One region of the Priestia sp. MDV22-iso46 genome, then DNA from elsewhere that is predicted to be linked to it. Evidence: a T-box and tRNA genes for the amino acid it is inferred to sense, from the RefSeq annotation. Region 1 holds a T-box; the other holds one or more tRNA genes.
What was found. A T-box is a leader RNA that pairs with one kind of tRNA and senses whether it is charged. The one in region 1 lies ahead of thrS (threonine--tRNA ligase), so its partner is inferred to be a tRNA-Thr.
Positions count from the first base shown of each region.

Region 2: it has a tRNA-Thr gene. The T-box ahead of thrS (threonine--tRNA ligase) is inferred to sense a tRNA for this amino acid. The anticodon was not compared.

Region 1 covers NZ_JBZVWT010000006.1:138,355-154,036, reverse strand. The annotation lists gene infC (translation initiation factor IF-3) at 1-379, opposite strand, end outside; ribosomal protein L20 leader region at 449-571, opposite strand; gene thrS (threonine--tRNA ligase) at 743-2,701, opposite strand; T-box leader at 2,746-2,994, opposite strand; gene ytxC (sporulation protein YtxC) at 3,055-3,915, opposite strand; gene dnaI (primosomal protein DnaI) at 4,012-4,944, opposite strand; gene AC4NPH_RS24200 (replication initiation and membrane attachment family protein) at 4,977-6,404, opposite strand; gene nrdR (transcriptional regulator NrdR) at 6,477-6,938, opposite strand; gene AC4NPH_RS24190 (hypothetical protein) at 7,182-7,568, opposite strand; gene speD (adenosylmethionine decarboxylase) at 7,662-8,042, opposite strand; gene AC4NPH_RS24180 (glyceraldehyde-3-phosphate dehydrogenase) at 8,468-9,499, opposite strand; gene coaE (dephospho-CoA kinase) at 9,718-10,314, opposite strand; gene ytaF (sporulation membrane protein YtaF) at 10,338-10,967, opposite strand; gene mutM (DNA-formamidopyrimidine glycosylase) at 11,028-11,861, opposite strand; gene polA (DNA polymerase I) at 11,883-14,510, opposite strand; gene pnpS (two-component system histidine kinase PnpS) at 14,839-15,682, opposite strand, start outside.
Region 2 covers NZ_JBZVWT010000002.1:796,164-811,845, reverse strand. The annotation lists gene AC4NPH_RS16080 (sensor histidine kinase) at 1-39, shown strand, start outside; gene cuyA (D-cysteate sulfo-lyase) at 75-1,067, opposite strand; gene AC4NPH_RS16070 (acyl-CoA thioesterase) at 1,218-1,736, shown strand; gene AC4NPH_RS16065 (GntR family transcriptional regulator) at 1,812-2,492, shown strand; gene AC4NPH_RS16060 (DMT family transporter) at 2,489-3,430, shown strand; gene AC4NPH_RS16055 (suppressor of fused domain protein) at 3,472-4,050, opposite strand; gene AC4NPH_RS16050 (M24 family metallopeptidase) at 4,274-5,374, opposite strand; gene AC4NPH_RS16045 (hypothetical protein) at 5,450-6,124, opposite strand; gene AC4NPH_RS16040 (LCP family protein) at 6,437-7,393, shown strand; gene AC4NPH_RS16035 (cupin) at 7,603-7,971, shown strand; gene AC4NPH_RS16030 (NAD(P)H-dependent oxidoreductase) at 7,999-8,517, opposite strand; gene AC4NPH_RS16025 (YwaF family protein) at 8,657-9,403, opposite strand; gene AC4NPH_RS16020 (hypothetical protein) at 9,422-9,592, opposite strand; gene AC4NPH_RS16015 (ABC transporter permease/substrate-binding protein) at 9,735-11,258, opposite strand; gene AC4NPH_RS16010 (ABC transporter ATP-binding protein) at 11,258-12,208, opposite strand; tRNA gene AC4NPH_RS16005 (tRNA-Thr) at 12,475-12,547, opposite strand; gene AC4NPH_RS16000 (Rieske 2Fe-2S domain-containing protein) at 12,758-13,810, shown strand; gene AC4NPH_RS15995 (DHA2 family efflux MFS transporter permease subunit) at 13,846-15,369, opposite strand; gene AC4NPH_RS15990 (TetR/AcrR family transcriptional regulator) at 15,636-15,682, shown strand, end outside.

The DNA of each region.
Region 1 (15,682 bases):
CTTTATGAGTAATGGCACGACCTTTAAAGCGAATAGACGCTTTCACTTTGTCACCTTTTTCAAGGAACTTGCGTGCGTTACGAAGTTTAGTGTTAAAATCATGTTCATCAATTGTTGGACTTAAACGAACTTCTTTTAAGTTTACAACTTTTTGGTTTTTACGAGCTTCTCTTTCTTTACGTTGTTGCTCATAGCGGAATTTACCGTAGTCCATAATACGACATACCGGCGGTTTCGCATTTGCAGCAACCATTACTAAGTCAAGATTTACTCGTGAAGCAATTTCTAATGCTTCATTTTTTGATTTAATTCCTAATTGTTCACCGTTTTGATCAATTAGACGAACTTCGCGAGCTCGAATGCCCTCGTTTACCATCATGTCCTTGCTAATAAGTAGCCACCTCCAAGGTTTAATGAGCGAATACGCTTGCTTAGACCGATTATTAACTCACACAAAAAAGTGTGAGTACATACTGCACCCACACTTCTATCGTTTTAATTAAGATACGATGTACCTGCTAACTGCTCTATGCGTCACTCAGGTGAGAAGCGGGTGCTTCTTCTTCTGTATAAACAAGTATTCAATTACTTAAGCTATTATAGTATCAACAAAGACAAAAGTCAATGATTTCGTTCTTTTTTCACAACAAAAATTATTGTATCAAAGGAAAAACATTTATGCAACAGTTTTTTATAAATGTTGCATAAAAAAGCAGAGAATTTCAATTCTCTGCTTTTTTCATTAGCGAGATGCTTCTGCTTTTACATTTTGTAAAAAGGCTTGGAAGTCCACTGTTTCTGAATTCTGCTCACCGTATTTACGTACGTTTACTGCTTTATCCTCTACTTCTTTATCCCCTACAACAAGCATATAAGGAATTTTTTGCATTTGAGCCTCACGGATTTTATAGCCGATTTTCTCATCGCGAGAATCAAGTTCCACACGAATACCCGCCAGCTGAAGCTGTTCTTGCACTTCTTTTGCATACTCAAGGTGAACGGTAGGTGATACCGGAATCACTTGAACTTGTACAGGTGCTAACCACGTTGGGAAAGCTCCTTTGTATTCTTCGATTAAGAAAGCTACAAAACGTTCCATTGTTGACACCACGCCGCGGTGAATAACAACCGGTCGATGTTGTTTTCCGTCTTCTCCTACATACGTTAAATCAAATCGTTCAGGAAGTAAGAAATCCAATTGAACCGTAGATAGCGTCTCTTCTTTACCAAGAGCTGTTTTAACTTGAACGTCTAGTTTTGGACCGTAGAATGCCGCTTCTCCTTCAGCTTCATAATAATCAAGGTCAAGCTCATCCATCGCGTCTTTTAACATGCTTTGTGCTTTTTCCCACATTGCATCATCATCAAAGTATTTTTCTGTATCTGCAGGGTCACGGTAAGATAGACGGAATGAATAATTTTCAAATCCAAAATCTTTATAAACCGCTTCAACTAAGCGAACTACACGAATAAATTCTTCTTTGATTTGGTCGGGACGTACAAAGATATGCGCATCATTTAGTGTCATGCCTCGAACACGCTGAAGTCCTGATAATGCTCCTGACATTTCGTAGCGGTGCATCGTTCCAAGCTCAGCAATACGGATTGGAAGCTCGCGATAGCTGTGAATACCTTGTTTGTAAACCATCATGTGATGAGGACAGTTCATCGGACGAAGAACCAGGTCTTCGTTATCCATTTCCATTGCAGGGAACATGTCATCTTGGTAGTGCTCCCAGTGACCAGACGTTTTGTAAAGTTCTACACTTCCGAGCACTGGAGTGTAAACGTGCTGATAACCAAGGCTTACTTCTTTATCTACGATATAACGCTCGATAATACGGCGGATCGTCGCACCTTTTGGAAGCCATAAAGGCAGACCTTGTCCTACTTTTTGAGAATTTGTAAATAAGTTTAGCTCTTTACCAAGTTTACGGTGGTCACGTTCTTTTGCTTCTTCAAGAAGACGAAGATGCTCGTCTAAATCTGCTTTTGTAAAGAATGCTGTACCGTAAATACGCTGCAGCATTTGATTATCGCTGTCTCCGCGCCAATAAGCACCCGCCACGCTTAATAGTTTAAATTCTTTAATTTTGCCTGTTGACGGCACGTGCACGCCTCGGCAAAGGTCAAAGAATTCGCCTTGTTGGTAAATCGTAACCTTTTCACCTGCTGGAATCGCATCGATCAATTCAAGCTTTAGTTCATCGCCAACTTCTTTAAAAAGTTGAATGGCTTCTTCACGAGAAACTTCTTTTCGTTCAATTTCAATATTTGAATTAACGATTTTTTTCATTTCTTTTTCAATTTTACCTAAATCTTCAGGAGTAATTGATTCTTCCATATCGATGTCATAGTAAAAACCGTTTTCGATAACTGGCCCTACACCTAGCTGTACTTTTGTATCTTTGTACAAACGTTTGATTGCTTGAGCCATTAAATGCGCTGTACTGTGACGCATAATTTCAAGCGCTTCAGGAGCATCTTGCGTAATGATTTCAAGACTGCCATCTTGTTCAATTGGCGTACGTAAATCCAGCAGCTCGCCGTTTACTTTGCCTGCTAATGCTTTCTTCTTTAATCCCGGGCTAATAGAAGCCGCAATATCTTCTGTTGATGATCCTTTTGAATACTCTTTAACAGCTCCATCAGGAAATGTCATTTTGATTACTTCTGACACAACTTTCCACTCCTTTAACATAACTGAATAAACTTTTTGTAAAAACAAAAAACTCGTCCCTTATCAAAAGGGACGAGTTGTGTATACACGCGGTACCACCCTTGTTTCCTCTTCGTATCTTGGATAACCCAAAGAACCCGAAGCGGCTCGAGGTTTTATAACGGAAATTCCGTCAGTAATTACTAGAGGCTCTGCTCGTTTACTACTGAAGTTTAGAGGTGGTAAGAATATATTCCGTGTTAGGAGATTTTCAGCCTGGATCTCCCTCTCTACAAACCGTAAATATACACTCATGTCCTCATCATAACTTGTAACATATAGCTGTTTTTCAATATGCATTTATTATATTCATTTTCAAAATAGAAATCAACCTTTCACGTTATATTTTGCTTTTGATCAAACGGAAATTCATTTTTCTCGTATAACATAACTTTTTCTTGGAAGATATTTTGAATGGTATAAACAAAATCATGATCATGCTGGTCGCTATACAGATGAATAGCAGCTGGAGATAAACTTAGCAAAGGCGCGATAATAGTTGAGTCTATGTATAATGATTCTTGTTCAGATAAAAAGGCCTCTGCTAGAGCTGCACATTCACGTTCAGGAACATATCTACTATTGTGGTCGTACAACACAAACTTGTTTTTATTCAAGTGCATTACATACACATCGCCTGTAGATAACTGTCTTTCATTAGCTGCTTGACGCAGCTGATGAATAAGAATTTGATAGTCTTGTTCAAGCTTATATTCATCAATCGCCAGCTCGGCATAATAGCGCAGCCGCTCTTGATATTCTTTTAAGCGGAATTGGAGAAAAGACTCAAAGGTGAATGTTACATTATGAATGAAGAAGTCTTGAAGAGCCTGGCGGATAAGTAATTCTCTTGGAAGAGAAAATGTTTTTTGCGGAATTTCGCCTCTCTCTCCTTCCATAATCCCCCCCATAATTTGAAGCAGCAAATCTTGCTCTTCCTCTTCTGAATAGAAAAATTGTTCTTTTAATATGTTTACCATCATCTTTTTTTCTTTCTTTTTTAAAATTACGTGGGTTAATACCGGTATCACCATGTCTTGTAAAACGGCCTCTCTATTGTATGTCTCATCAATGACTAAAAGCTGATTATTCACCAGCTTCAAGCACTGTGAACCATATGATAAAGCGCTTCGCTTCGCGCATAAAGACTCATATACAACGACTGCGTCTTCTACATATTTAAAGAATATTTTCATTCCTCATAGCCCCCCTTTGGACACGCTTTATTAATGTATATGGGGCAACATGCAAAAAAATGAGCAAGTCGTTACAAGAAATGTAAAACGACCTGCTCATCTATTTCGTTTATTCTCTCCATTCATTTCAACAGGAATGGCTAGAGACTTAATTCGTTCCATGACACGAGCGGCTTTGAGCTCTTCCTGCTCGCCTCTTTGGGTATAAGTCAAATGATGTTGAAGCTCTTTAAAATTTAAATTCGAGCTGAAAAATGTCGGCAAATTTTCGAGCATACGGAATTGTAAAATGGTTCCGAGCACATCGTCTCGCATCCAGCTCGTTACGGATTCTGCTCCGAGATCATCAAGCATAAGAACCGGTACTTTTTTGACATACTCTATTTTCTCATTGAAACTTTGATCTTGAAACGAACCTTTTAACTCACGCAAAAACTCCGGGACATACAGAATGGTAGATTTCACTTTCTTTTCGGCTAACGCATTGGCAATTGCTCCAAGAAAATACGTTTTCCCCACACCAAACGAACCGTGTAAATATAAAGCTTTCATTTTCTTATTTGGCTCATATTCTCGCACAAAATCTCTTACTAGTTTAATGGCTTCAAATCTTCCCTGCTCAATTTCAATATCAGACATTGTTGCCTGTAAAATTTCTTTAGGCACGTACATACACTGAATAAAAGATTCTTGTTCTTTTCGCTCATCTTCTTGTACTTTTCTAGGACAGCGTTCATACTGTAAATCAATATTACGGCCTTTTACAACCAGCTGAGGGTGGTATCCTTTCACCATGTTGACGCAGCTTTGCAAAGAAGGACACTTGTCACAGCATTTGCTTTGGTCGATAAATTCATGCATCTTCATCAGACCTCGGTCGACCATTTGCTCATCTAACTCATGGCGATGCTCTTGCAAAAATGTTTTAACTTCGGGATTAGACAGGATACTGTTTCTTAATGCTTCTAAGCGTGCTTTAAAATCCTTTTTGTTCACTAACTGATTTAGTGAATCATTGATAGGCTTCATCTTTTTCACCTCACCTCTATCATACCTGCTTTTTATTCTTTATGCTTTTGTTTTAGCTCTTGATCTAACTGCTTGAGCTCTTCTTGTAGCTTTCGTTTTTCTTCTTCAAATCCGTCCACTTCTTTTGAAGGCTGCTTTTTCTCTTCTTTTTCTTCATCACTCAGCCACTCTGGCACCATTTCTTTACGCACAATTTTTCGTCCAGCCGTTTTTTTATTTTGCTTTGCTTCGGTCCAATTCTGATATTCTTTCTGTTCATTTTTAGCTAAATTCATGGCATCTTGAACAGTTTGTACCTTTTTGCGCGCCCAGTGTCCAGCAATTTTCTCTACATAGCTCTTAGATAATTTCATATCGGATCTTAGCATAACATAGTAAATAAGAACATTTACTACCCCTGGTGAAAGCTTTTGGTTAAACATCACTTCTTCGATCATTTGCAAATCTGCTTTTGAAGGCTCTGCTCCCCCGGAAAACTCGATCAAAAGCTGTCGAGGAGAAGTCACTTCAAGCTGTTGAATGAGCTGCTCTTCCTTTGTCTGCGGCTGCTTTTCCTGCATAGTACGAAGCATAGGCGGCTGAATTTGTTCGCTTAGATTTGGAAGTGCTTCTCCATTTTCAAATTGGTAAAAGGACTGTGCCGCTTTTCTAAGCAATTCAATATCAACTTGATCGTTCTCATTTAGCGAATCGAGCACCACGTTTTTCATTTGAAGAGGATCGATACCGTATAAAAAGGCTAGCTTTTCAATCGCTTGTTTTACTTTAGATGTAATAGACCTTTTCGAAATCATTGAATCTGTTAGACCTGCTAAAAATAAATCAAAATCAAAGGAATCCGGGCTCATCTCAATAGAAGCGCGTTTGGAGGAATCCACAAAGTCCGTTTGAGCATCAGGAGAAAATACATCCTTGCTTTCAGACTGAAAACTTGGAGCCAGCTCTGTTGCTTTAACTGATTTAAATACATCGTTAAATGAATGCGTCACATCTGTGAACGATTGGTCATCGACGAGTGAATCAGAAAAATAATTTTTTACTTTTTGAAAGATAGATTTTCCGAGTCGGTTATATAAATATACATTTAACACGCCATCGTTAAAAAACTGATGGGGCGTAAGAGGAGGAATGAGCTCATAAATGAACACACGAACATCATCTTCTTCCTTAATATATGTTTTTAACAAACCAATGCCTTCTAATTTTAACCGCTCATGGTAAATAGCTTTCAAATTAATTTGCATCATTGACATTAGATGATGATGCGTAGACTCTTTCCCCCATAAACGATCTTGTTCCAGCTCGCTCCATAGCGTCATATACAGACCAAAGCACGTTGTACCCACCAACGGCTGATAGAGCATGGTTAAAATCTTTCGGTCGTATTCCTGCAGTATGCCGTTCGAACGAACAACATAACGATCGACCGGTATCATTTCTTTCCAATGTTGTTCTTTCATGTCGTTCCCTACCTACTTTTAAAGTAATAGAAATGACAAAAAAAGAGCCTAAAGAATACTTCAATAGCTCTTTTACAGTCGTTCCTTCTTAATTAAATCTTTTAATTCATCAATAAATACATTGATGTCTTTAAATTGTCGGTATACAGAAGCAAATCGAACATAAGAGACTTCATCGATAGCAGCTAATCGCTCCATCACCATTTCTCCTACCACATCTGACTGCACCTCTGATGTACCCTGACTGCGCAGCTCTGTTTCAATATCGTGTACGGTATCTTCTAATTGTTTTAAGCTTACTTGGCGTTTTTCACACGCCTTAATTAACCCTCGAAGGATTTTGTCTTTGCTGAACTCTTCTCTCGCTCCATCTTTTTTTACAACAATTAACGGAAGTTCTTCTACTTTCTCAAAAGTTGTAAAACGATAGTGACACTCTTCGCATTCACGTCTTCTACGAATAGAGCGGCCTTCTTCTACAGGGCGCGAGTCCAGCACTCTCGTTCCATTGTAATGACAGGATGGGCACTTCATATTCTCAGCTCCAATAATAAACCTTGTTTTTCTTTTTATTTTCTCTTATATAAGTTAATTTCCATCTATGTTAGCCGGCTATTCGCCATTTATTATGATTTTTATCATCATTTCCTTTAACAAACACGATGCTGTATTAAAGGATTTGCTTTATTCCATCTTATAGAAAACAAGGCTTGAATACAAGTAAAGGAAAAGGAATTTCCCCATTTTATTTCCTGAAATTCAAAAATGATAAGGAACTTACGAAGAAATAGGAATAAGTTTTTGATCAAAGCTCTTATAAAGCGTACGTACAAGTTCTTTACTAAAACCAAAATCAACCGGCACCACTTTTGATTCTGTTGTAGCAGAAAAATCGATAGCGGTTTCAAGAGGACGTACGTTAATAATAGTAATCACAACAAAAGCTTTTCTTCCTTTTACAACGTTTAAGCTAATTTCTCCTCGCTCTTCATACGCAGCAAGTATCTCTATCCCTTGCATGTGCTTCAACATTTCATGAACTTGCTTAAATGCATTCCCGGCCGTTGTTTTGTAATAATGCGTTTTTAGAGTCGGATCTGAATGGTGATCGCTTGTTTCTACATGATTAGAAAATAAAGATTTAACTGCTTGTACTACCCCCATGTTGTTATCCCCTTTGTTTTTGCGTATTAAAAATTTATATACTAAAAAGAGGTGTGTAATACACCTCTTAACTTACGTAATCAATCGACACTATTAAAGTGCATTCGCTTTAGTTTGTTTTACCTGAACAGGACCCATTCCACGTGGTAATTCAATTGTTTCACGTGTCTGTGCACTTAGAGCATCTGCAATATAATCTGCTGCGATTGTAGGATCTAAATGACCACAAGTATAAACATCGATACTTGCATAACCATGCTCTGGGAAGCTGTGAATCGTTAAATGTGATTCTGAAATAATAACAACGCCACTTACACCTTGAGGTGCAAATTTATGGAACGCTACTTCGCGAACTTCCGCACCAGATTTTAAAGCTGCATCAACAAACGTTTTTTCAATATAATCAATATCATTTAACTTATCGAAATCGCATCCCCATAATTCTGAGATGACATGACGACCCATTGTTTCCATAATGATATTTCCCCCTTTAACAATTTTTAATCGTTAAACATGAAGTTCTTTCGCCATATAGCATGTTAACTACCACGGGGGAAAGTTAGTCCAAAGAGGTCCTAACCCTTTAAGTAGCCACATCACCGAAAGGTACACAAGAAGTTCACGAAACATAGTATACTTTGTTTACATTTATTTTGCAATACGTGTTTTGATTTTATTAAAGATTGTTCTTGCAGATAGACCTATACAAATTACCCCTGTATTCTCGTGAGAAAGTGTGTAAAAGCTGCTAAACGACTATTAATTTTTTATTAAAATTGAGGAAAATAAACACCCCTTTGCATGCTTATCTTATTGCTTTTCCCTATTCTTTTGAATAAAAACAAAAAAAAAACAGGGCGATAGCTCCCTGTTTTTTTTAAAAGCAATCAATAGCTTTCTTAGCTTACTCTTATTTTTGATCCATTACGCATTTCTGCAGCAATATATCTTACCAAATCGACTACGCGCTGAGAGTAGCCCCACTCGTTATCGTACCAAGCTAACACTTTAATTTTATGATCTTCCATTACGATGGTGGATAGTCCATCTACAATCGCTGAATGAGGATTTGTATTAAAGTCAATTGATACGAGTGGTTCCATTGTTAAATTTAAAATATTCTTTAATGGTCCTTCAGCAGCTTTAATAAACGCTAAATTAACATCTTCCATCGTCACAGGTTTCCTTACATCCACAACTAAATCGACAAGCGATACGTTCGGCGTTGGCACACGAAGCGCCATCCCATGAAGTTTTCCTTTTAAATGAGGAAGAACTAATGAAAGTGCCTTGGCTGCTCCAGTTGTTGTAGGAATAATTGATTGAGCACACGCACGAGCTCTTCGCAAATCTTTATGCGGATTATCGATATTCTTTTGATCATTTGTATATGCATGAACGGTCGTCATTAAACCGTTTTCAATTGTGAACGCTTCGTCTAGTACCTTGACAACTGGAGCTAGACAATTTGTCGTACAAGAGGCATTAGAAATAATGTTATGCTGATTCACATCAAACTCTCGTTCGTTTACGCCCATCACAATGGTGATATCTTCTTGTTTACCCGGTGCCGTTAAGACAACTTTTTTCGCACCTGCTTCAATATGTAACTGCGCTTTTTCTCTTGAATTAAATTTTCCCGTTGCTTCAACAACTAGATCAATCCCAAGCTCTTTCCAAGGCAAATTCAGCGGATCACGTGAATTTAATAGCTGAATTCTTTTACCGTTAACAATTAGCGCATCATCATCACATTTGACATCTCCATTAAATGGTCCGTGTATAGAGTCATATTTGATTAAATGTGCTAACGTTTCTGCTGGATAAGATGCATTTATTGCAATAATATCTAAATTTTCCTCTATAATCGCTGTGCGAAACACCATTCTTCCTATTCTCCCAAAACCATTAATGGCAATACGTGCTTTCATGGCTATACCCCTCTCTATATGTGTTATACTATTTAACTTTTTATATTGAATAGTATAACATAAATATTTAAAAAGTGAATAATATTAATTTTTTTTAATAAATTATTTTAATTAAGTTTTACTATATGTATATAGCGAGAACAGATATTTAACACATTCTTTTTTAGAAGCCCTTAAATATTCCCAATAAAAAAAGAGTGAATGCAATCATTCACTCTTTAATCTAGCCATAGGGCTAATATACTTAAAAGCTGTTGTTTTGTTTCCTCTACAGGACCGTTGTTATTGATCACCGCATCGGCTAAGGCTACTTTTTGAATCAAAGGCAGCTGTGCATGGATACGCGCATAGGCCTCCTCCGCCGAGAGGTTATTACGCGACTTTAACCTTTCTAGCTGCACAGACTCATCGACATATACAACCACTACTTTATCCACTAAGTGTGTCAAATCGCTTTCAAACAGCAGCGGAATATCTAATACAACGGCTTCGTAACCTTCCTCTATATAGCTTTCCTTTTGAGAAAGCATTTCTTTTCTTACGGCAGGATGTACAATTGCATTCAACTTTTTACGTTCTTCCTCTTGATAAAACACAATTTCCCCTAAAGCCGCTCGATTGATCTCCGCGTTCTCGTGAAGAATAGAACGGCCGAACGTCTCGACAATTTGTTTGTATGCTTCTTTTCCTGGTTCTACGACTTCTTTTGCAATGTGATCAGCGTCGATTACTGGAATATTGATATCTCGTAGCATTCCGGTTACCGTGCTTTTTCCGCTTGCAATTCCGCCCGTTAATCCAATTACAATTGACATTGGTCTCTCCTTTATCCCTTTATTTAAAATCTAAAAATACCTAAAATAATGAGCAGAACTCCTGGTACAAACGAGAACATTTTCATCCATGATAAACGTGAAAAAACCTTGCCAAACTGTATGCCCGCACTTAAAAAAAGAGAACTCATAAGAGCTACAGCAATTGCTAGAGCATACGGCGAATAACCTAATAAAGCCGCTCCAAACCCTGCTCCAAATGCATCCAGAGATAATGCAATTCCAAGTATAAATGCTTCAATTCCATTGATGGAACCTGAATTATCTAAATCTGCTGCAATTGGCTTTTTCAATACGTTGATGACTAGGCCAATTGACTTAATTTCAATTTTCACTAATGTTTTTTCTTCTTTCACTCGAGATGAATTTGCCGGACAAAAAAACTGGTATAAAATCCACATCCCAAGCAGAACAAGAATACCTCCGCCTACTTTATTTAGTACATCCACTGAAAATAGATGCGTAAGTACTTTTCCTAAAAACATAGAAAACATTAAAGAAAATGCTGAGCAACATGAAATAATAAAAATGGATTTCAGCGGGATTTTCACCTTTCGAAGTCCGTATGTCAGGCCAACGCTAAAGCTGTCAAGACTTACGGCAAAAGCAAGAATAAGTAAAGAAAATGTTATCATGATGAGAGGACTCCTTTCCTTTCTGTCTATACGTAGTATATGAAAGGAGCCCATCCATTGTTATTTTTTAGCCGGCTGACAATTTGGGCAGATATGTGTTCCTCTACCGCCTACAACAAATTTTTCAATTGGAGTACCGCACATTTTACAGGATTCGCCTTTTCTTCCGTACACATAAAGCTGCTGCTGAAACATGCCTATTTGTCCCTGTGTGTTTACATACGTGCGAATTGTGCTGCCTCCTTGCTTCACAGCTTCTTGAAGAGTCGCTACAATTTCTTCGTACAATTTTTCATACTCTTCGTCTGTTAATTGGCTGGCCACTCGTTCAGGATGAATCCCTGCGCGAAACAGTGCTTCATCTACATAAATATTTCCCAGCCCAACCACGACATTTTGATCGAGTAAAACCGGCTTGATTTTTCGAGAGGTTTTGCCGATTCTCATTTTTAATTGACTAGGATTAAATGTTTCGTCAAACGGTTCAGGTCCAAGGCCAATAAGAGGAGGAAACAGATCTTCCTCTCCCTTTTTAAATAAGTGCATAGTACCAAACTTCCTTACATCCCGGTATCGCAATTCCGTTCCATCCGTGAAGTGAAAAAAGACGTGTACATGCTTATCTGGTTCTTCTGCATTCTCATGGAGAGCATATTTCCCTTCCATGCGCAAATGAGAAACCATCGTATAATCATCGAGCACAATTTTCAAAAACTTACCTCTGCGTTCAACATCTCGAATGGTTTGTCCAACAAGCGCATCACAAAACTGTTCAACTTGTTCAGGACGTTTGATAATATTAGGCCATTTAACTGTTACACGCTCAATGGTCTTTCCACTGGCTAATTCAATTAACGTACGTCTGACGGTTTCAACTTCTGGTAATTCTGGCACGTTTTTCACATCCTTTTTCCACTACTTTGCTTCGTACCAAGTCTTTCCGTAAGAATAATCTACTTTCAACGGAACTTCTAGCTCTAAAGCGTTCTCCATTACTTCTGGTACGATTTTCTCTAAAATTTTAATTTCTTCTTCTGGGGCTTCAAAAATCAGCTCATCGTGTACTTGAAGCAGCAGCTTAGCCTGAAGATTTTCATCTTTTAAGCGCTTATCCATTTCAATCATTGCTTTTTTAATAATATCAGCTGCCGTCCCTTGGATAGGCGTATTCATAGCCGTACGCTCAGCAAAGCTGCGGAGGTTAAAGTTTCGGCTCGTGATTTCAGGCAAGTAACGTCGGCGGTGCAAGAGCGTTGTTACATATCCCTTTTCTTTTGCATCGCGTACAATCGTATCCATATACTCCTGTACACCAGGGAAGCTTTTTAAATAGCGCTCAATAAAAGTAGCCGCTGCTTTTCTTGTAATTCCTAAACTTTGCGATAAACCGTAATCACTGATGCCATAGACGATTCCAAAGTTAACTGCTTTAGCCTGGCGGCGCATATTCGACGTTACTTCTTCTCTTTCGACGTGGAACACATCCATCGCTGTTTTCGTATGAATATCTAAGTCATGCTTAAACGCATCGATTAGCTTTTCATCATCTGCAATATGAGCCAGTACGCGCAGCTCAATTTGTGAATAATCCGCCGCAAATATTAACCAATCAGGCTGTGAAGGCACAAACGCACCTCTTATTTTTTTACCTTCTTCAAGACGAATCGGGATGTTTTGCAAGTTAGGATCTACTGAGCTTAACCTCCCCGTTTGAGTTAACGTTTGATTAAAGCGGGTATGAACTTTTCCATCGCTTTCATGAATAACCTTTTTTAATCCTTCAATATACGTAGACTGTAATTTTCCTAGCTGACGGTATTGTAAAATCTCTGGGATAATATCATGGGTACTAGCTAATTGCTCTAATACATCGGCTGATGTGGAATAGCCTGTTTTTGTTTTCTTTATGACTGGAAGCTGCATTTTTTCAAAAAGAACAACTCCTAGCTGCTTTGGCGAATTAATATTGAATTCTTGTCCAGCGTATTCGTAGATTTTCGCTTCAATTTTTTCAAGCTGCTCTCGAAGATCTTCGCCCATTTCATCCAAACGCGCGCGGTCAATTTTCACCCCTTGATATTCCATATCAGCAAGGACAATGGCAAGAGGCATTTCAAGCTTCTCAAACAGCTCAAACTGTTCATTTTCAACCAATTCTTTTTCTAACACTTCTTTTAAATAAGCTACGGCGGCTGCTTTTCTTATAACATGCTCAGCTAGCTGAGCAGCTTCCGCAATGCTTCGCTTAGCTCCTTTTCCATACACAGCTTCATCTGATTGCACTTGATGGTATCCTTTTAATTTTGCAATTGTCGCTAGGTCATCATTTGCCTCAGCAGGATTCAAGATGTAAGAAGCAATCATTACATCATGTTCAATTCCTTTAATTTCATGCCCCGCCCATTTTAACGATACAATCGTACGTTTCCCATTAAACACAGTCTTTTTTACACGTCCATCTTCTAACCATGCTTTAAATTTAGAAGATGAAAGAGCTGTATCTTTATCAATAAAATAGTGGCCATTCTTGTTGCTGATTCCAAAACCGAGCAGCTGATTGTGATGGTAGTTTTCTTCATACCCTTCTACGATCAGAGCTGCTTCGCTTGTTAACATATCATCGTGAACTTCCTGCGCTATTTCAAACGTCAGTTCTTCAAAATCTGCTTCCTCTTCTGCTGATTCACCAAATTTAGCAAGCAGAGAATTAAACCCAAGCTCTTTAAATAATGAGATGACCTTTGAAGATTCAAACCCGTCATACTTTGCATCTTCTACAGATACTTCAAGAGGCGCTTCGCAATAAATAGTTGCAAGCTTTTTACTCATGATGGCTGATTCACGATTATCTTCTAGCTTTTCTTTTAATTTTTTACCGCTGACTTGATCGATAGATTTCAATACATTTTCAACCGTTTCGAACTCTTTTAATAGCTTTAAGGCTGTTTTTTCGCCGACTCCGGGCACGCCTGGGATATTATCCGAGCTGTCCCCCATAAGGCCCTTCATATCAATAATTTGTGCAGCCGTAATACCATACTTTTCATCAATGGCTGCAGGCGTATAGGAATCGACATCCGTAATTCCTTTTCTCGTAATATCTACGGTTACATGTTCTGACACAAGCTGAAGTAAATCTTTATCCCCGGAAATGACTTTTACGGCCATTCCTTTTTTTTCAGCTTGTTTTGAAAGCGTACCGATAATATCATCTGCTTCATAATCAGGCAGTTCATAGCGCTTAATCCCATATGCATCTAATAACTCACGAATAAAGGGAAACTGCTCTGAAAGTTCAGGAGGCGTCTTTTGTCTGCCTCCTTTGTATTCTGTAAATGTTTTGTGGCGAAACGTTGTTTTCCCTGCATCAAATGCCACAAGTAAATGCGTCGGCTTCTCTTCCTCTAAGATACGTGTCAGCATTGTAGTAAAGCCATATATGGCATTTGTATGTATTCCTTTATCATTGTTTAAAAGCGGCAAAGCAAAAAATGCACGGTAGGCAATACTATTCCCGTCAATTAATACTAGTTTTTGTGTCATTCATGTTCCTCCATTTCGCTCTCTTCTTATCTTACCTTTATTTTAACAAACAATAAGCTTTAAGGACAAAAAGTAATCTTGAGTTCAACGTTTTATTTTCATGTGGTGATAAGATCTGTACATCATAAAATAAAAACACCGCCTAGTTATTTTAGGCGGTGTAACATGTGAATGGATAGAAATTGTCAAAAAGAATCGGCGAAAATAGCACGGTTAAAGCTATTTTCGCCTTACACATTGGCTCCTTGGATGAAGGGGTTTCCATGAAAAATTGTATCAATTAATTATTAAGCTACATTAAATAAATTGTAAAAGGAACGTAAACATTTTACATCTGCGGCAAATACTTGTGCAGCTTCACTGAAAAAGTTGTCCCTTTATTGACTTCACTTTTCACTTCAATTTCCCCTCTATGAGCTTCAACAAGATGTTTAACAATTGCTAATCCAAGACCTGTTCCTCCGGAATTACGGCTTCTTGCCTTATCTACTCGGTAAAAGCGCTCAAAAATACGTGAAATTTCATCAGAATCAATACCGATACCTGTATCTTGAACATGAACCGTAATCGTTTCTTCTTCCTCTTCAAGCGAAACGTGAACAGTTCCTCCAGGCATTGTATACATGAGCGCATTGCCGATTAAGTTAACAAACACTTGCATAAGGCGCTGACTGTCACCATCAATCCACGCTTCTTCAGGAAGCGTATCTAACGTTAGCGTGATTTCTTTTTCAGTTGCTCGGTTTGATAGCACTGTCGTCACTTCGTAAAGAAGCGTATTCAAATCTACTGAATGAATGCTTAGTTTAAAGCCTTGCTGTTCAACTTTAGACAAATCTAAAAGATCTTGAATCAAGCTCTCCATGCGCTGACTTTCCGTTAAAATGATAGATAGAAACTGCTGGCGCAGCTGTGGATCTTCCATGGCACCGTCTAACAATGTCTCACTAAACCCTTTTATAGACGTAATAGGAGTTTTTAGTTCATGAGACACATTCGCTACAAAGTCACGGCGAACTTGTTCTAGTTTTTTTAGCTCGGTAATATCATGGAAAACAAGCACAATCCCTTTCCATTCATCATTTAAGCCAATAATCGGCGCTCCATAAACATCAAAATATCTTCGTTCAATATTTAAAGGCAGAACCACTTGTTTTCGAACCTTTACTTCC
Region 2 (15,682 bases), on a different contig from region 1:
GACACCGGAGTAACGTTTTCACTTACTATTCCTATATAAACTAAAAAAGCAAGGGAGTCGAATCCCTTGCTTTTTTATGAAAAAAATGATGTATAGGCATAAAGAGCCGGTGAACCGCCTGAGTGGACGAACACCACATTTTCATCCTTATTAAAATAACCTTTTCGAATTAAATCAATTAGACCAGCCATCGCTTTTCCTGTATACACAGGATCCAATAAAATCCCTTCCGTACTGGCCACAAGTTTGACTGCTTCCACCATCTCTTCTGTCGGAACAGCATACCCTGGACCTACGTATTCATCCATACACACAATCTCTTCTTTTTTAAAAGGCGTTTTACTATGTAAATGATCATAAAGTTCACTCGTCAGCTTAGCAACTTTTACTTCTTGCTCTTCTTTAGCACGACTGACATTCATTCCAATAACAGATACGTCACTTCGAAGACCTTGAAAGCCTGCCACTAATCCTGCGTGCATGCCTCCGCTGCCGCTTGTGCAAACCACGTGGCTAAGCTTTATTTGCTGCTCATAGCTTTGCATAAGCAGCTCTTGTGCACAGGCAGCGTATCCGGTTGCACCGATAACATTCGAACCTCCTACTGGAATTAAATAAGGCTTATGACCTTTTTCAATTAGCTCTCGCTCTACTTTTTTCATTTCCGCTGTCAAATCAGAACCTTCAGCGACAAACCGCATGTCATGAGCGCCTAATAAATGATAAAGAAAATAGTTTCCGGTCGGCTGATCGCTTGCTTTATTTTCCCCTTCTTCCAGTACGAGCACGCATTTCATTTGCTCTTTTACAGCCGCAGCGAGCGTCAAACGACAGTGATTGGATTGTATCGCACCGCACGTTACAAGCACGTCTGCTCCTTGCGCCTTTGCATCAGCTACTAAATATTCAAGCTTGCGCGTCTTATTTCCGCCCCCTGTCAGTCCAAGCATATCATCGCGCTTCATATAAATTGAAGGTCCATTTAACTGCTGAGATAAAACCGATAGCTTTTCTAAAGATGTAGGGGAATCCGTATATTTTCTTCTAGAAAATTGAGTTAAGTTCATGCTCTCATCCTCTCTTTCATATTTGTTCTATTTTACCATATAGAAGCTTTTGAAGAGCTTTTTACGAAAAGGCTTTCTATAACTTGTATACATAAGAACAAGTAGTCAACATACATTAAACCATATAAACAGTTTGAAGGAGTGTTTTCAATGAGTGAAAAAGCAGTACTTTGCAGCGTCTCACGAGTAGTCAAATCACAGCACATTTTTCCAAATGACCTAAACAATCACCACACCCTTTTTGGGGGGAAAATTGTCGCTGACATGGACATGACGGCTTCTCTTTCAGCAGCTAAACATTCCCGAAAGTCGTGTGTTACGGCTTCCATTGATCACGTTGACTTTATCGAACCCGTCACCGAAGAAGATTTTATTTCATATGAAGCATTCGTTGTTGTTACAGGAAAAAGCTCTATGATTATTTTTGTTAAAGTGATTGCCGAAAATTTGTTAACGGGCATTAAGCGTATTGCAGCTACTTCTTTTCTTACCTTTGTTGCATTAGAAAACGGGAAACCTGCCCCCGTTCCTCAAGTTATTGCTCAAACTGAAGAAGAAAAAAGTCTTCAAAAAGTAGCTCTTGAACGAAAAGAGTCCAAAAAAACGCAGGTTGAGCACAGCAAAGCGATTGCGAGCATTTTATCTAAATCTTTGCGCAGCAGTAATTAAGCTCTTCATCTAAAAAGCAGCTGTCTGCTTTTTAGACGAAGTTTTTTTAGTTTTCACATTGTTATTTAATGTAATATGCGATATATTGGTTTTATGAAAAATGACATTCAACCTCTCAAACGACTTTCTTTAAGAGAAGAAGTCTATCAAACACTTAAACATAATATTGTCATGCTTGAATTTCAGCCGGAACAAAAGCTTCAGGATAAAGAATTGGCTGAGCAATTTGGAGTTAGCCGCACTCCTGTTCGAGAAGCATTAAAAAGACTTGAAGATGAAGGCCTTGTCCAAACGACACCTGGCTCTTCTACAAAAGTGGCTCCATTAAACCTTGAGGAGGCAAAACAATCTTTTATTGTCGTCGCAGCTCTTCATGCACTTGCTGCTAAGCTGGCTTGTAATTCGTTACAAGAAGAAGATATGGGCGAACTAATCAAACACAATCAATCTCTAGAACATGCAATCAAAACAAGAAATGTCCTTAAAGCGATTGAAGCGGATGAAGCATTTCATTCCGTCTTTTTAAAACGGGCGAACAATATAGAGCTAGAGCGTGTTGTAAAACAAACAAGCGCCAAAATTCAGCGTTTAGAAATAGCTCGCTTTTCTTCTCTTTCTAGTCTTGCTTCCGTTGATCAGCACAAAGAAATCATAAACGCTTGTCGTCAAAAAGATGCCGCACTGACAACGCAGCTTGTCGAAACGAACTGGCTGACGCTAGGTGAAGCGCTGACAAGTGAGGAGGAATCCAAGTGAAGCCTCTTTTATTAGGCATTGCTGCATCATTCTTTTTTGCTTTTACATTCGTTTTAAATCGAGCGATGGATTTATCCGGAGGCAGCTGGGCGTGGAGCGCGTCGCTGCGCTATTTTTTTATGGTACCTCTTTTGCTTGTGCTCGTTTATTTTTGGGGTGGTATTAAACCTGTGGTGGCAGAAATAAAAGCCCAGCCGCAAAAATGGCTGCTTTGGAGCACGGTTGGATTTGGCTTATTTTACGCTCCTCTTTGTTTTGCTTCAGCCTACGGTCCCGGCTGGCTTATTGCAGGAACTTGGCAAATCACAATTTTATCGGGGTCTCTCCTAGCTCCTTTGTTTTACAAAGAAGGAAAGAAGCGAGGAGGCATTCCTTTCAAGCAGCTAGGTTTTTCGTTTATTATTTTAATAGGAGTTGTGCTCATGCAGCTTGAGCATGCGACTGAACTGTCGGCCGCTACTGCCTTGCTTTGTACCATTCCCATTTTGATTGCCTCTTTTGCGTACCCGCTTGGCAACCGTAAAATGATGGAGGTGTCGTCACTTAATACGTTTCAGCGCGTGCTTGGAATGACGCTTTCAAGCCTGCCGTTTTGGATTATTCTTTCTGTCTATGCCTACGTGACCGATGGACTACCAAAAACAACTCAGATTTATCAAAGCAGTTTAGTTGCTTTACTTTCAGGAGTATGTGCAACAGTTTTATTTTTTGCAGCAACCGACCTTGTTAAAAAAGATTCTCAAAAGTTAGGTGCAGTTGAAGCTACACAATCGATGGAAGTTTTATTTGCACTGCTAGGAGAGGTCTTCCTTCTATCAAGTCCTTTGCCATCGATTCTTTCTTGGGTTGGAATGGGAGTTATCATAGCAGGCATGGTGCTTCACAGCTACCAAACGAGTCATAAAAAAGCTATACCGCAAAAAGAATTGACCTACTAATCAATAACAAAAAAGAGCGTCTCAGTCGGCGCTCTTTTTGTTTATACAACAGATCTTCTTTCTAAATTGAAGACATTCACCTGCTCAGCATCAAAGCGGCTTAGCAACGAATCTACCCCGTACTCAAGTGCAAAAGCACGTTCATTTTCTGAAATCGGAACGGCCTGCAGGAACGCTACTTTTTTATCAGATAGTTCAATCGTTGAAAAATTATCCCATAAAAACGGCGGAATCAGCAAAATGTGCTGCATATGAAAGCTGTCATCAAGGACTGCAATAACGTCTTTATAAATAGCTCCTGGGAAGATGGACACATGAGATTTCATCATATGGAAAATACAGTTTGCTAAAATAGCAGAATAAATACCGAATTCCTCATGACAAGCCCCAACGATTTCAATTCGAAGCGGGATCCCTCCAACTGTATAGCCTGTCGGACATTGATGTCCACCGAGCGTTGCATACGCGGTTACGTCTTGACGCGGATGGTTTTCACACGCCACAACGTGAATACCATGCTTTTTTCTTTCATCTGAATAATCTTCAATTCGATCCTTTTGACCAAATACATCTATTGCTTTATGTATAATTAATTCTTCATCTTTTGTAAAATTACTCATAAAAAACCTCCTTGCTTGCGACCTTAAAAAGCTCCCTACTGTACAGCATATACTACTGCACTCGCTTACGATATAGTTTTTAGAAAATGTGATAGAAATGTTATCGTTTCGTAACATACTATGAAATTGTACCAAGAAGCAAACAAGAAACCTTAACCAATTTTTTCTTTTCCCATAAAAAATAGAGCCTGCACCATGGCAGCCTCTATTTTTTATGACATTATTATGAAATAATTTGTAATTCTTTTGGGTACTTCGTTAACGTTTCGTATCCATCTTTTGTAATGATTACATCATCTTCGATACGCACGCCTCCGAGTCCTGGAATATAGATACCCGGTTCAATTGTATATACCATGCCTTCTTGAAGCACATCATCATTGTTGCGGCTCATTGAAGGAAACTCATGCACGCTGATGCCAAGACCATGACCAAGACGATGCAAGAAATACTCTCCATACCCTGCTTCTGTAATAATATTGCGTGCTACCATGTCCAAGTCGCCAATGCGAGTGCCGGGCTTGGAAGCTTCAAGAGCTGCCTGCTCGGCGCGCTGTACCGTTTCATAGATTTCTTTTTGCTTATCATTAATGGACTTGTAAGCGACTGTACGCGTAATATCTGAACAGTATCCGTCTAGCACTACACCTAAATCGAACAGAACCATATCTCCTGGCTTTAACGTGCGAAGACCTGGGTTCCCGTGCGCTTCTCCCGTTTTTTCACCAAATAAAACCATCGTTGAAAACGACATCTCACGAATTCCTTTTCGCTTTAGCTCGTATTCAATTTTAGCCAGAACATCCATTTCCGTAACGCCTTCTTTTAAAGCAGCTACGCCTACTTCTACACCAAAATCAGCTAAGGCAGCTGCCTTTTGCAGAATCTCAACTTCACGCTCATCTTTAATTAAACGCAGCTGATTTAACTTCTCTTCTGCTCCGACTAGCTCAGCGTTTGGATATAGGCTAAGCAGTTCTTCGGCTCTCGCATACAGCAGCTGCTCTTTCTCTACAGCAACCTTTTTCACATCTATTACGTTTCGTTTATGTAAAGCTTCTTTAATAAGTTCCCAAGGATTTTGATGGTCTTCATATCCAATCACATCAAACTTCCAGCCGGCTTCTTTTGCTTGTCCCACTTCCATTGATGGACAAACAAGCATCGGCTCCGCTTCGGTAAACACAAATAAGCCAAGCAAACGCTCATGCGGATCCGTGTGAAATCCAGTTAAATAAAATACGTTTTCGGTTGACGAAATAAAGGCCGTTTCTACATTCTTTTCTTCTAGCCACGATACGACTTTTTGTAAACGTGCTTCCATTAAAAAAACCCCTTTCATTGTGCAATATTACTATTATAACATAGTTATTTAGCAATATTGTACAATGAATAGAGGTTAAGACAAAGCCGCGTGAAGAGTAGTAAGCTGCTCTTTAATCGCTTTTCGCTGAATACTTACTTTCATCAGCCAGCCATTTTCTCCGTATCTATAAATAAATTCGTACGTACCTTTAGGAAAATATTCTTTTACCAGCATGTCTCGGTTTTCAACAAATCCGGGATCGCCAATAAAATAGGTACCTTCTTCAAGCGGAAGCTCATGAACTTTTTTTTCTAGCTGCTTCTCTTCGTCTTCGTCATCATCTATCACAATGTGCAGACCGCCTTCATCACGCACAACATCAAATTCACCGTTTTGTTCAAGCTCAAGCACCGGCACCACCTGTCCATTTACCGTCAACAGCTGCTTCGTTCCTTCAAGGACCTGGGACCAGTGATCATCGTATAAAGTAGAAGAATAAAAAATATAGCCCTGAGATTTATATAATAAAAGCAGCTGTTCAAAATGATTTTTTACTTGTTCTTTATCAAACAGAATAACAAAATGCTTTCGATAGAAAAAACTTGTAAAAGGCAGAATAGACGATTGATTAAGCTCTTTAATTATTTCAGCACTATCTTTACCTGAAATAATAGCTCCGGTCAATTCCCCCGCGCCATAAGGTTTCCAATGACTTAACGCCGCTTCTGGAATCAGCACAAGGTTCGAAGATGACACATATATACTCATTCGCTTCACTCCTTTTTTCTACATTTAGACCTATATTTGATTCTCCACAAACAGAGACTTTCCTCTTATTCCATTCTTAAAAGACAGAACTTTTTCCCTAACTATGATAGATTATAACAAATATCCTCGAAAAAAATAACCTTTATTTCCTCTTTCTTCTATTTGTACACTTCTCTTATTTTAGCTGTCTTCACAGATTTACTAGTGAACGTACTTGCTAATCTAATTCCTTAGTGTTAATTTTATTATGTCGTTTTATAATTTTTTGCATAATTGGTTTCAAACAAAAAAGTATTAATATTTTTGAATGCGATGGTGAGACATTTGGAAGAACGTACAGAACGTAAACAACATAAAAGAAAAAAGCAAAGAAAAAAGAAACGCTTTAGAAAGCTACTTCTTTTCTTTCTCATTTTTGTAATCGCCGCTGGTGCGTATGTGTATTATCAATACCAACAAGGGTTAGCAGAAGCAGACGGAGCTTTTGGGAAAGATGGACAATTTGATTTTAATGGTGCAAGTGCCAATTTAGATAGCATGAATGTGCTGCTTCTTGGAATTGACTCTCGAGGTGAAGAACATTCGCGTGCCGATACAATCATGATTGCTCATTATGACAAAGACAGCAATCAGCCTAAAATTGTTTCTTTGATGCGTGATTCATATGTGGATATTCCCGGACATGGCAAAAACAAATTAAATTCAGCCTATGCATTTGGCGGTCCCGAATTAATGCGTAAGACAATTAAAGAAAATTTCGGCATAGATGTAAACTATTATGCCGTTGTTGATTTTAAAGGTTTTTCTAAAGTTGCCGATACGATTGCCCCTGAGGGAATTACGGTTACCGTGCCGCACGAAATGTCATCAGGAATTGGCATGACGCTAAAACCTGGAAAACAAACTCTTCACGGAGATAAATTACTAGGATACGTGCGATTCCGACATGATAGCCAAAGTGATTTCGGGCGCGTGAAGCGTCAACAAGAAGTGATCGGTAAATTAATGGATGAAGCTCTTCAAGTAAAGACGCTGGCGAAAGCTCCTAAGCTATGGGGAGTCATTGATCCATATGTGGATACAAATATTCCGCCAAAAACATTTATTGTGATAGGAAAAGATTTTTTAGTTGGAAATCAGCCAGATTTAAAATCTCTTCGTTTACCGGTTGAAGGTTCCTATTCAAACGAACGAATATCCGGTATTGGTGCTGTTTTAAGCATCGACCTTGAAGAAAACAAACAAGCGTTACAATCATTTTTAAATTAGGAAAAGGTGTCCATTAGCGGACACCTTTTTTATACTATTCAAAAAAACTTCTGTTTTTCCTCCCTATCCTTCAAAAAATTTTCAGCTTCGACAAAAAATGAAGCCATTTTCCTAGAAACAGCCGTTTCTTTGGAGTTCTATTTTTGCTGTTACATGCGTATATGAAAGGAGAAGGACTTCTTTTTATATTTTTTAGCCAAGGAGATGAAATGATGAAATTATATGGTTTTCAAGCTGAAGAAGAGCGTTCCTTTCTTCATTCTACCTATAAAGTAAACCCATTACTTTCTCATACTGGAGATGTCAAAATCAGCTTTTTATCTTTTCAAGAAAATGATTATACCCCTCGTCAAGAAGCTACGATTCCACAGCTTCTTTTAGTCGTTCACGGGGAAGGCTGGGTAGCTGGCGATAACGGACTGAAAATTTATATCAAACAAGGTGAATCAGCATTTTGGAGAGCCGGGGAATCTTTTGAAGTCGGGAGTCTAACGGCTATGACAGGACTACTAATTGAAGGATTAGATATCGCTCCTCAAAAGCTGCTTACTTCTTTCTCACGAACAAACGCAAATTAAAAAGCCGCTGTGACGCGGCTTTTTTTATTATCTTAGTAATCGAGCGTAGCTTTCTGCACTATCTTGAATAACTTTGTCACTCAGATCACCGCCTGCTCCTTGAAATAAAAATGGCGTTTGAAACTTCATACCTGTTAAATTTGCCATAGCTTGAAAAGGAAGAAGCAGATGATTCATTGGGTAACGGTTGTATCCCCCTTCTTGATAAGCTTCTGCAGGGCCCCCTGTCGAAGTAGCTACGACAAACTCTTTTCCCTGAAGTTTAGTACCTTTGCTTCCATAAGCCCAGCCGTATGTTAAGACAACATCTTGCCACTCTTTTAAGAGTGCTGGTGAGCTGTACCAGTAAAATGGAAATTGAAAAACAATACGATCGAATTGAACAGCTAACTCCTGCTCTTTTTCTACATCAATTTTGAAATCAGGATAGTTTGCGTATAAATCATGAACGTACACATTCTCTTCTTTTTTTACTCGCTCTGCCCACGCTTTATTAATACGAGAAGATGCTAAGCTTGGATGCGCTAAAATAACCAGTGTTTTCATTTTGATACTCTCCTTCTGATATTTGTGCTTGCTTTATTCTTTTCTATTTTTATGCTTGCCTCTAACGGCTTGTTCAGTCATTCTTTCCTTTTCCTTCAGAAAATCTGAGTTAGTTTACACTTATAAACTACCAGTATTATCATTCTGCTTCAATAAAATTGACTTTGTTTTTATCACCTTTAATTTTTTTATGTACCCAAAACGGCAGATAAAGGACAAGAAAGCTAAGAATCATGATTCCTTCAATCCATACTAAATACCAAGGATGAGGTCCAAGAACATCCAGTAAGGAAGCGTGCTCTGGCTTTTTCATCATATATAAATAATTCGCCCCGAGTAAACGATTCATAGCATAGATAAAACCTCCGTACAGATTAACAGATACTACGCTTACCCATAAAGAACGAAACGTCGGCTCATATCTGCAGACAGCAATTAGCATACAGCAAGCAAGTACCACACCGCCATGCGATACATAAAACTGCACATAGCGAAACTGGGCATACGCATAGCCGCCAAGGTCCGGGGTAATCATCGCTTGAACAGAGCTGCTGATTCCTGCGAAGTACACAAAATAAAAAAGAAGCCTGCTTTTGGTTATCAGCATAACAGCAGCCAGCAGCACGACTATATCGCTGAGCTGAAGAGGCAAGGAAGTTTCAGCGGACCACTGATGGCAGCTGATTTCCCAAGCCTGGTAGGCTGTTTCTGAAGCAATTAGAATCAGTGAAAGCAAAATGAACACAAACATCTTTTTTCGCAGCTGCTTTCGACACAAAAAAATAAATGCTCCTATGATCACGATAATAGCTAAAGTTACAAGATGTTCAACTGAAAAAAGCTGAAAGGAATGTTGTACAGGATGACACGTAAAAAATGAATTCATAAAAGCGCCTCCCTTCCATCAGAAAACAAATTCGGTACCTTTAGCTTGTTCATAAGGCCTCATTTTCATTAATGCTTCTCCCGCATTAAAAAGAGATTGAGACATAACGAAATCACGCCAATCTAAAGACGGACGAATGGAGTAAATAATCAAGTATGGATCACTTCTTGCACCGCAGTTGATTTCCATGCAAGGCTTCGCTTTCCGCGGGAGTCTTCGCGTTGCCCTCCAATCAACTGCTAGAAACAACTAAAATAAAAAGATCCGAACGATTCATCGTTCGGATCTTCTTTCAACTAACATACTGTTGTCCTAGCTTTTTTCTTCGTTTTTACTCCTTAATTAATCCTTTTTTCACTAAGAATTGATGAGCAACTTCTTCAGCCGTTTTTCCTTTCGCATTTACTTGATAGTTCATTTCACGCATTTCATCATCACTGATTTTACCGCCCAGTTGATTTAAGATTTTTTTCAGTTCAGGGTGCTCTTTTAGCGTATCTTCACGAAGCACAGGCGCTCCTTGATACGGAGGGAAGAACTGCTGATCGTCTTTTAAGACTTTCAAACCAAACTGTTTGATTTCAGGGTCCGTTGCGTAAGCATCAAGCACGTTAATATCGCCTTTTTCTACAGCGCGATAGCGAAGCTTCGGCTCCACCGTTTTAATATTCGGGAAGGTAAGGCCATATTCTTTTTGAATGCCTACATAGCCGTCTTCGCGATCTTTAAACTCAAGCGTAAACCCTGCTTTTACTTTATCTGTTGCATTTGCCAAATCTGAAATAGTTGTTAGATTATTTTCTTTAGCGAATTCTTTTGTTACGGTCAATGTGTACGTATTATTAAACTTCATTGGATCTAAATAGACAAGGCCGAATTTCTTTTGAAATCCTTCTTTTGCCTGCTTGTACACCTCTGTTTCATCTTTGCTGTCCGGCTGTTCCTTTAGATGCGTCACAATGGCTGTACCCGTATATTCAGGGTACAAATCAATTTCCTTGTTACGCAGAGCCTCAAATACAAATACCGTTTTCCCAAGCGACGAACGTAGATTTACTTTCATATCGGTTTGATCTTCAATTAATTCTTTGTACATATTAATTAAAATATCTTGTTCTGCACCAATCTTCCCTCCGATAACAAGGTCTGGTTTTGTTGCGCTCATCGCTGCAAACGGAGAAACAAGAATGAGTATTAATACGATGATCATAATAAACGAGCGTTTTTTGGACCCTTTTTTAGCTGAGTGTTCAATCGTTCGCAGAATTCCATCAAAAATAAGCGCTAATAATGCGGCTGGAATGGCTCCTAATAAAATCAAACTATTATCGCTTCGGTCAATACCAAGCAAAATTAAGCTTCCGAGTCCGCCCGCTCCGATAAGAGCCACGATTGTCGCTGTACCAATAATGAGTACCATCGCTGTGCGAATTCCGGCCATAATGACAGGAAGTGCTAGAGGAAGTTCTACTTTGATTAATCGTCTCCACGAGTTCATCCCCATGGCTTTGGATGCTTCAATTAAAGATGGGTCCACTTCTTTAATTCCGGTATATGTATTTCGTACAATAGGAAGAAGCGAATATAAAAACAGTGCAATAACCGCGGGAAAGGTTCCAATTCCGACAAGAGGAATCAGTAATCCTAATAAAGCGAGTGAAGGAATGGTTTGCAGTACGGCTGTTACGCCAATGATCGGTTCAGCAATGCGGTCATGCCTCGTTAAGTACAGTCCGAGCGGCACTGAAATTAATACGGCGATAACAAGAGCCAGTACGGAAATTTGAATGTGTTCAAGAAGAGCTTGAAACAGTGCATCTCCTCGTTGATCTAATAATGTGCTTAGTGCATTCATTACAGCGTTCCTCCTTCTTTCGTTTTATCAGAAAGAAACGCTAATAGGTTTTTGCGCGTTACAACGCCAATGCGTTTGCTCCCTTTTTTCACGGCTATTGCTTCATGGTCGTAAAGGGCGTCCATTGCCTGCTGAACAGTGGCGGTTGAAGCTAGCTCTTCAGTAGGCTCTACGTCTGGCTGTTCACTTTCTTTGACAAACATATCCAATGTCTCAAATAAAGCATTGCCTTGATTTCCAATAAATGTTTTTACAAATTCATTTTTAGGCTTTTGAATGAATTCCTCCGGGGTTCCAACTTGAACAATTTCCCCATCTTTCATCAGGCAGATACGATCTCCAAGCGTCATCGCTTCGCTCATATCATGCGTAACAAACACAAATGTTTTTTTGATTTTTTCTTTTAAGCTAATAATATCTTGCTGAAGCTGTTCGCGGCTTAACGGATCGAGGGCACTAAAGGGTTCGTCCATTAAAATAACGGGGGGATCGGCTGCGAGGGCACGTGCTACACCTACACGTTGCTGCTGGCCACCTGAGAGCTCAGACGGCTTTCGGTTTCTATATTGCTTTGGGTCTAGTCCTACCAAGGTAAGCAGTTCATCAATGCGCGTTTTGATTTTGTTTTTCTTCCAATGCTTCATCTCGGGTACAATGGCTATATTTTCAGCAATGGTCATATGAGGAAAAAGAGCAATCTGCTGCAGGACATAGCCAATGTTCCAGCGTAACTTATGTATGTTGTGGGCCGATACGAGCTTATCTTTTATGTATAGTTCTCCTTCGGTAATATCATGAAGACGGTTAATCATTTTTAAGGTGGTTGTCTTCCCACACCCACTCGGACCAATTAAAACGAAAAACTCCCCTTCTTTAATTTCTAGATTAATATTTTTCACGGCGGTCGTACCGTCTGGATATTGCTTTGACACATTCTTAAACGTAATCAAATTATCGTTCACACTCCCTGTTGAAATTTAACCCCTAGTTTCGTGTACCCAATACTTAGAGGCAATAAACATTCTTTTAAGAATATTTCTAAATATGATTCATAAGACATAGTGGAAAAGATACACATGTTTTCTCATAGCCTCCTAATAAGGCTATCAAACTGTTAAAGTTTTCACAAGGCGGGGAAGAATAATTCGGAGAAGAATTTTAAAGTCAACACAAATAAAAAAACCTTCTTTCAACAAGAAAGAAGGTTTTTTTAGTATGCTAGCGACAGGGATCGAACCTGCGACCTCTTGCTTACCATGCAAGTGCTCTACCTACTGAGCTACACCAGCGTCTTGGAAAATTATATCACGTTTAAATTTATTTAGGAAGCGCTTTTTTAAATTTTTTTATTGGTATATTCTCTAATTTGCGTCTTCTGAAATTCGCACTTTCTACAAAGTTCCATATTTTATGTTAGAACTCCTTACATAAATTGTGTGAATTTTCTTTTTTTATATTACCCTTAGTAAAAGAGCTTACAAAAGAAGGGAAGAAAATAGATGGAACAACAACCAACCATGACCAAATCAAAAACGGCAACTCCCTACCCAAGAGACTGCACGTTCAGCCTGGAAGATTGGACGACGCTCGCCAAGTATTGGTACCCGGTCGCACGCTGCAGTGATGTAACAGAGAAACCAACGTCCGTAAAACTACTAGATGTAAATCTAGTTCTATACCGCACGACAAACAAAGTAGTAGCGGCTCGTGATTTATGCGTTCACCGAGGCACCCCGCTTAGCATGGGCTGGGTGGAAGATGATGAAATTGTCTGTCCTTACCACGGCTTCCGCTATGCAACGGACGGCGCATGCACGTCGATTCCAGCTCACCCTGATGCCAACATTTCTCCCCGCCTGTGTATGGCCGTCTATCCAGTTATTGAACGATTTGGATTAGTATGGACTTCCCTGACAGGAGAACAAGATAACCTGCCTTACTTCGATGCTTGGGAGGACCCTGATTTTCAGCAAATTGTTTGTCCGAGCTTTGATATCATGGGTTCGGCCGGTCGTCAAATGGAAGGCTTTTTAGACGTAGCTCATTTTGCTTGGGTGCACACGGACACATTTGGTGATCGAAACAACGCCTTTGTGCCTAAATATAAAGTAAGCGATACAGACTATGGGCTTCATGTAGAATATACCAGCACCGTGAGCAATTATTCCAAAGAACAGCAGCATTTAAATCCACCTGATTTTAAATGGCTTCGCGTCTTTGATGTTTATCCGCCGTTTACAGCTACGCTAAAAGTATACTTCCCAGAAGGCGCAGAGCTGTGGATTATGAATGCAGTCTCTCCTATTTCAGCCCGCGAAACACGTTTATTCGCACCAATCGCTCGAAACTTTGACAAAGATTCTCCCGTTGAAGGTGTGTATGACTTTAACCTTCGCGTCTTTGACGAAGACCGTGAAATGGTTGAAAACCAAAAACCTGAAGACTTGCCTTTAGACCTGCAGATGGAAGCGCATATTATGGCTGATCAAACGTCCATCGGCTACCGGAAATTATTAAAGAAAATGGGCTTAAGCTTTAGATATACAAGCTAAAAGAAATCCCCGCTGTCTCAGCGGGGATTTCTTTTTTATTTAGCAAACTGCTCGCGTCCTGCTTTTTCCTTTATCACTTCATCTTCACTTGCCGGCGTGGCGCGTTTCATAAACAATGAAAGAATTAAGGCAACCACCACTAGTACTACTGAGACGGCAAACGCATCGTTAATTCCTTGTACCATTGCCTGCATCCCAATCTGTTCTTTCATTTGAGCTGCCCCGGCTGCCGTTGCATTCGCTGCTCCTGCTCCGCTCATTGCATCTTGAGCGAGCTCTTTTGCATGCGTAGCTGTACGGTTTGACATCACCGTTACTAAAAGAGCCGAACCAATAGCTCCCGATACTTGTTGAAGCGTGTTATTCATCGCAGTACCATGCGGATTAAAGCGTTGCGGCAGCTGATTTAACCCGTTTGTCATAACCGGCATCATCACCATAGACATTCCGAACATGCGAAGCGTGTAAAGCGTAATGAGCGTTGTATACGTCGTATCAAGCTCTAAGTTACTGAAGAAATACGTCGTAACGGCTGTAATCGTTAGACCCGTTACAGCCAGTGCACGCGCTCCGAATTTATCAAATAATTTTCCGGTAATCGGTGACATCACACCCATTAGCAGCGCACCCGGAAGCATTAGTAATCCTGAATGAAGCGGAGAAATGCCTCGTACCGTTTGAACATAAATTGGCATTAGCAGCATGGCTGAGAATAATGCCATTGTGATCACCATTGAAATCGTTGATGATAAAGCAAACATTGGATATTTAAAAATGCGGAATTCAAGCATAGGTGTTTTCAGCTTGAACTGACGCGTAATAAATAAAATCAGCGCCACAGCTCCTACGATAATGGTGCCGTATACTTCCACAGAATCCCAGCCTTTATCCCCTGCTGAGCTAAATCCGTATAGAAGTCCTCCAAATCCAATCGTAGATAACACAAGTGATAGGAAATCCAAATTGATTTCCACTTTTTCTTTTTTGTCTTTTAATAGGAAGAAAGAGCCTATTAATACAATTGCCGCGATTGGCGTAACAAGGTGGAACAGCATTCTCCACTCATAGTGTTCAATTAGCCACCCTGATAATGTAGGACCAATTGCCGGAGCAAAAATCATAACTAAACCGAAAATCCCCATAGCAGCTCCTCGTTTTTCTAATGGAAAACTTGTGAGCAATACGTTCATTAAAAGCGGCATCATAATGGCTGCGCCTGATGCTTGAATAATACGAGCGGTTAACAAGACCGAAAATACGGGCGAAGCGCCGGCAAGTATGGTTCCTGCTGTAAATAAAGTCATAGCCGTTAAAAATAAGCCTCTGACAGAATAGCGCTGAATTAAAAAAGCGGTAGTTGGAATCATAATACCATTCACTAACATATAACCAGTAGAAAGCCACTGGACAGTTGACGTTGTCACATCTAAGTCTTTCATAATAGATGGCAGCGCCACGTTTAATAACGTTTCATTCAACAATGAGATAAAAGCGCCTATTAACAAAATAGCAATTATGCCATAAGGCGGCTTTTCCATTTGATTTATCGATTGACTCATTATTGTACCTCCTTATACTTCAAGTTCATTTTTTTAGACACATGTTCTACATAGAGTATATTATACTGTGAGTTCAATTTATGCAAGCGAAAAATCTTGCGTTCATGTCCTTTATTTTATCGACTTTTTTACTCCTATAACCCTTTTATATCAATATGTTGTCGTGATATCGTCCATTTCTTTAAAAAAGAACATTTGTGTAAACGCTTTAAATCATGTATCATAAAGTTGGACCATGAGTCTAATTTTATATTTAGGTGATAATAATGAATAACCGAAAACAGCAAGTTGTAAAAAATGCACACCATCTCTT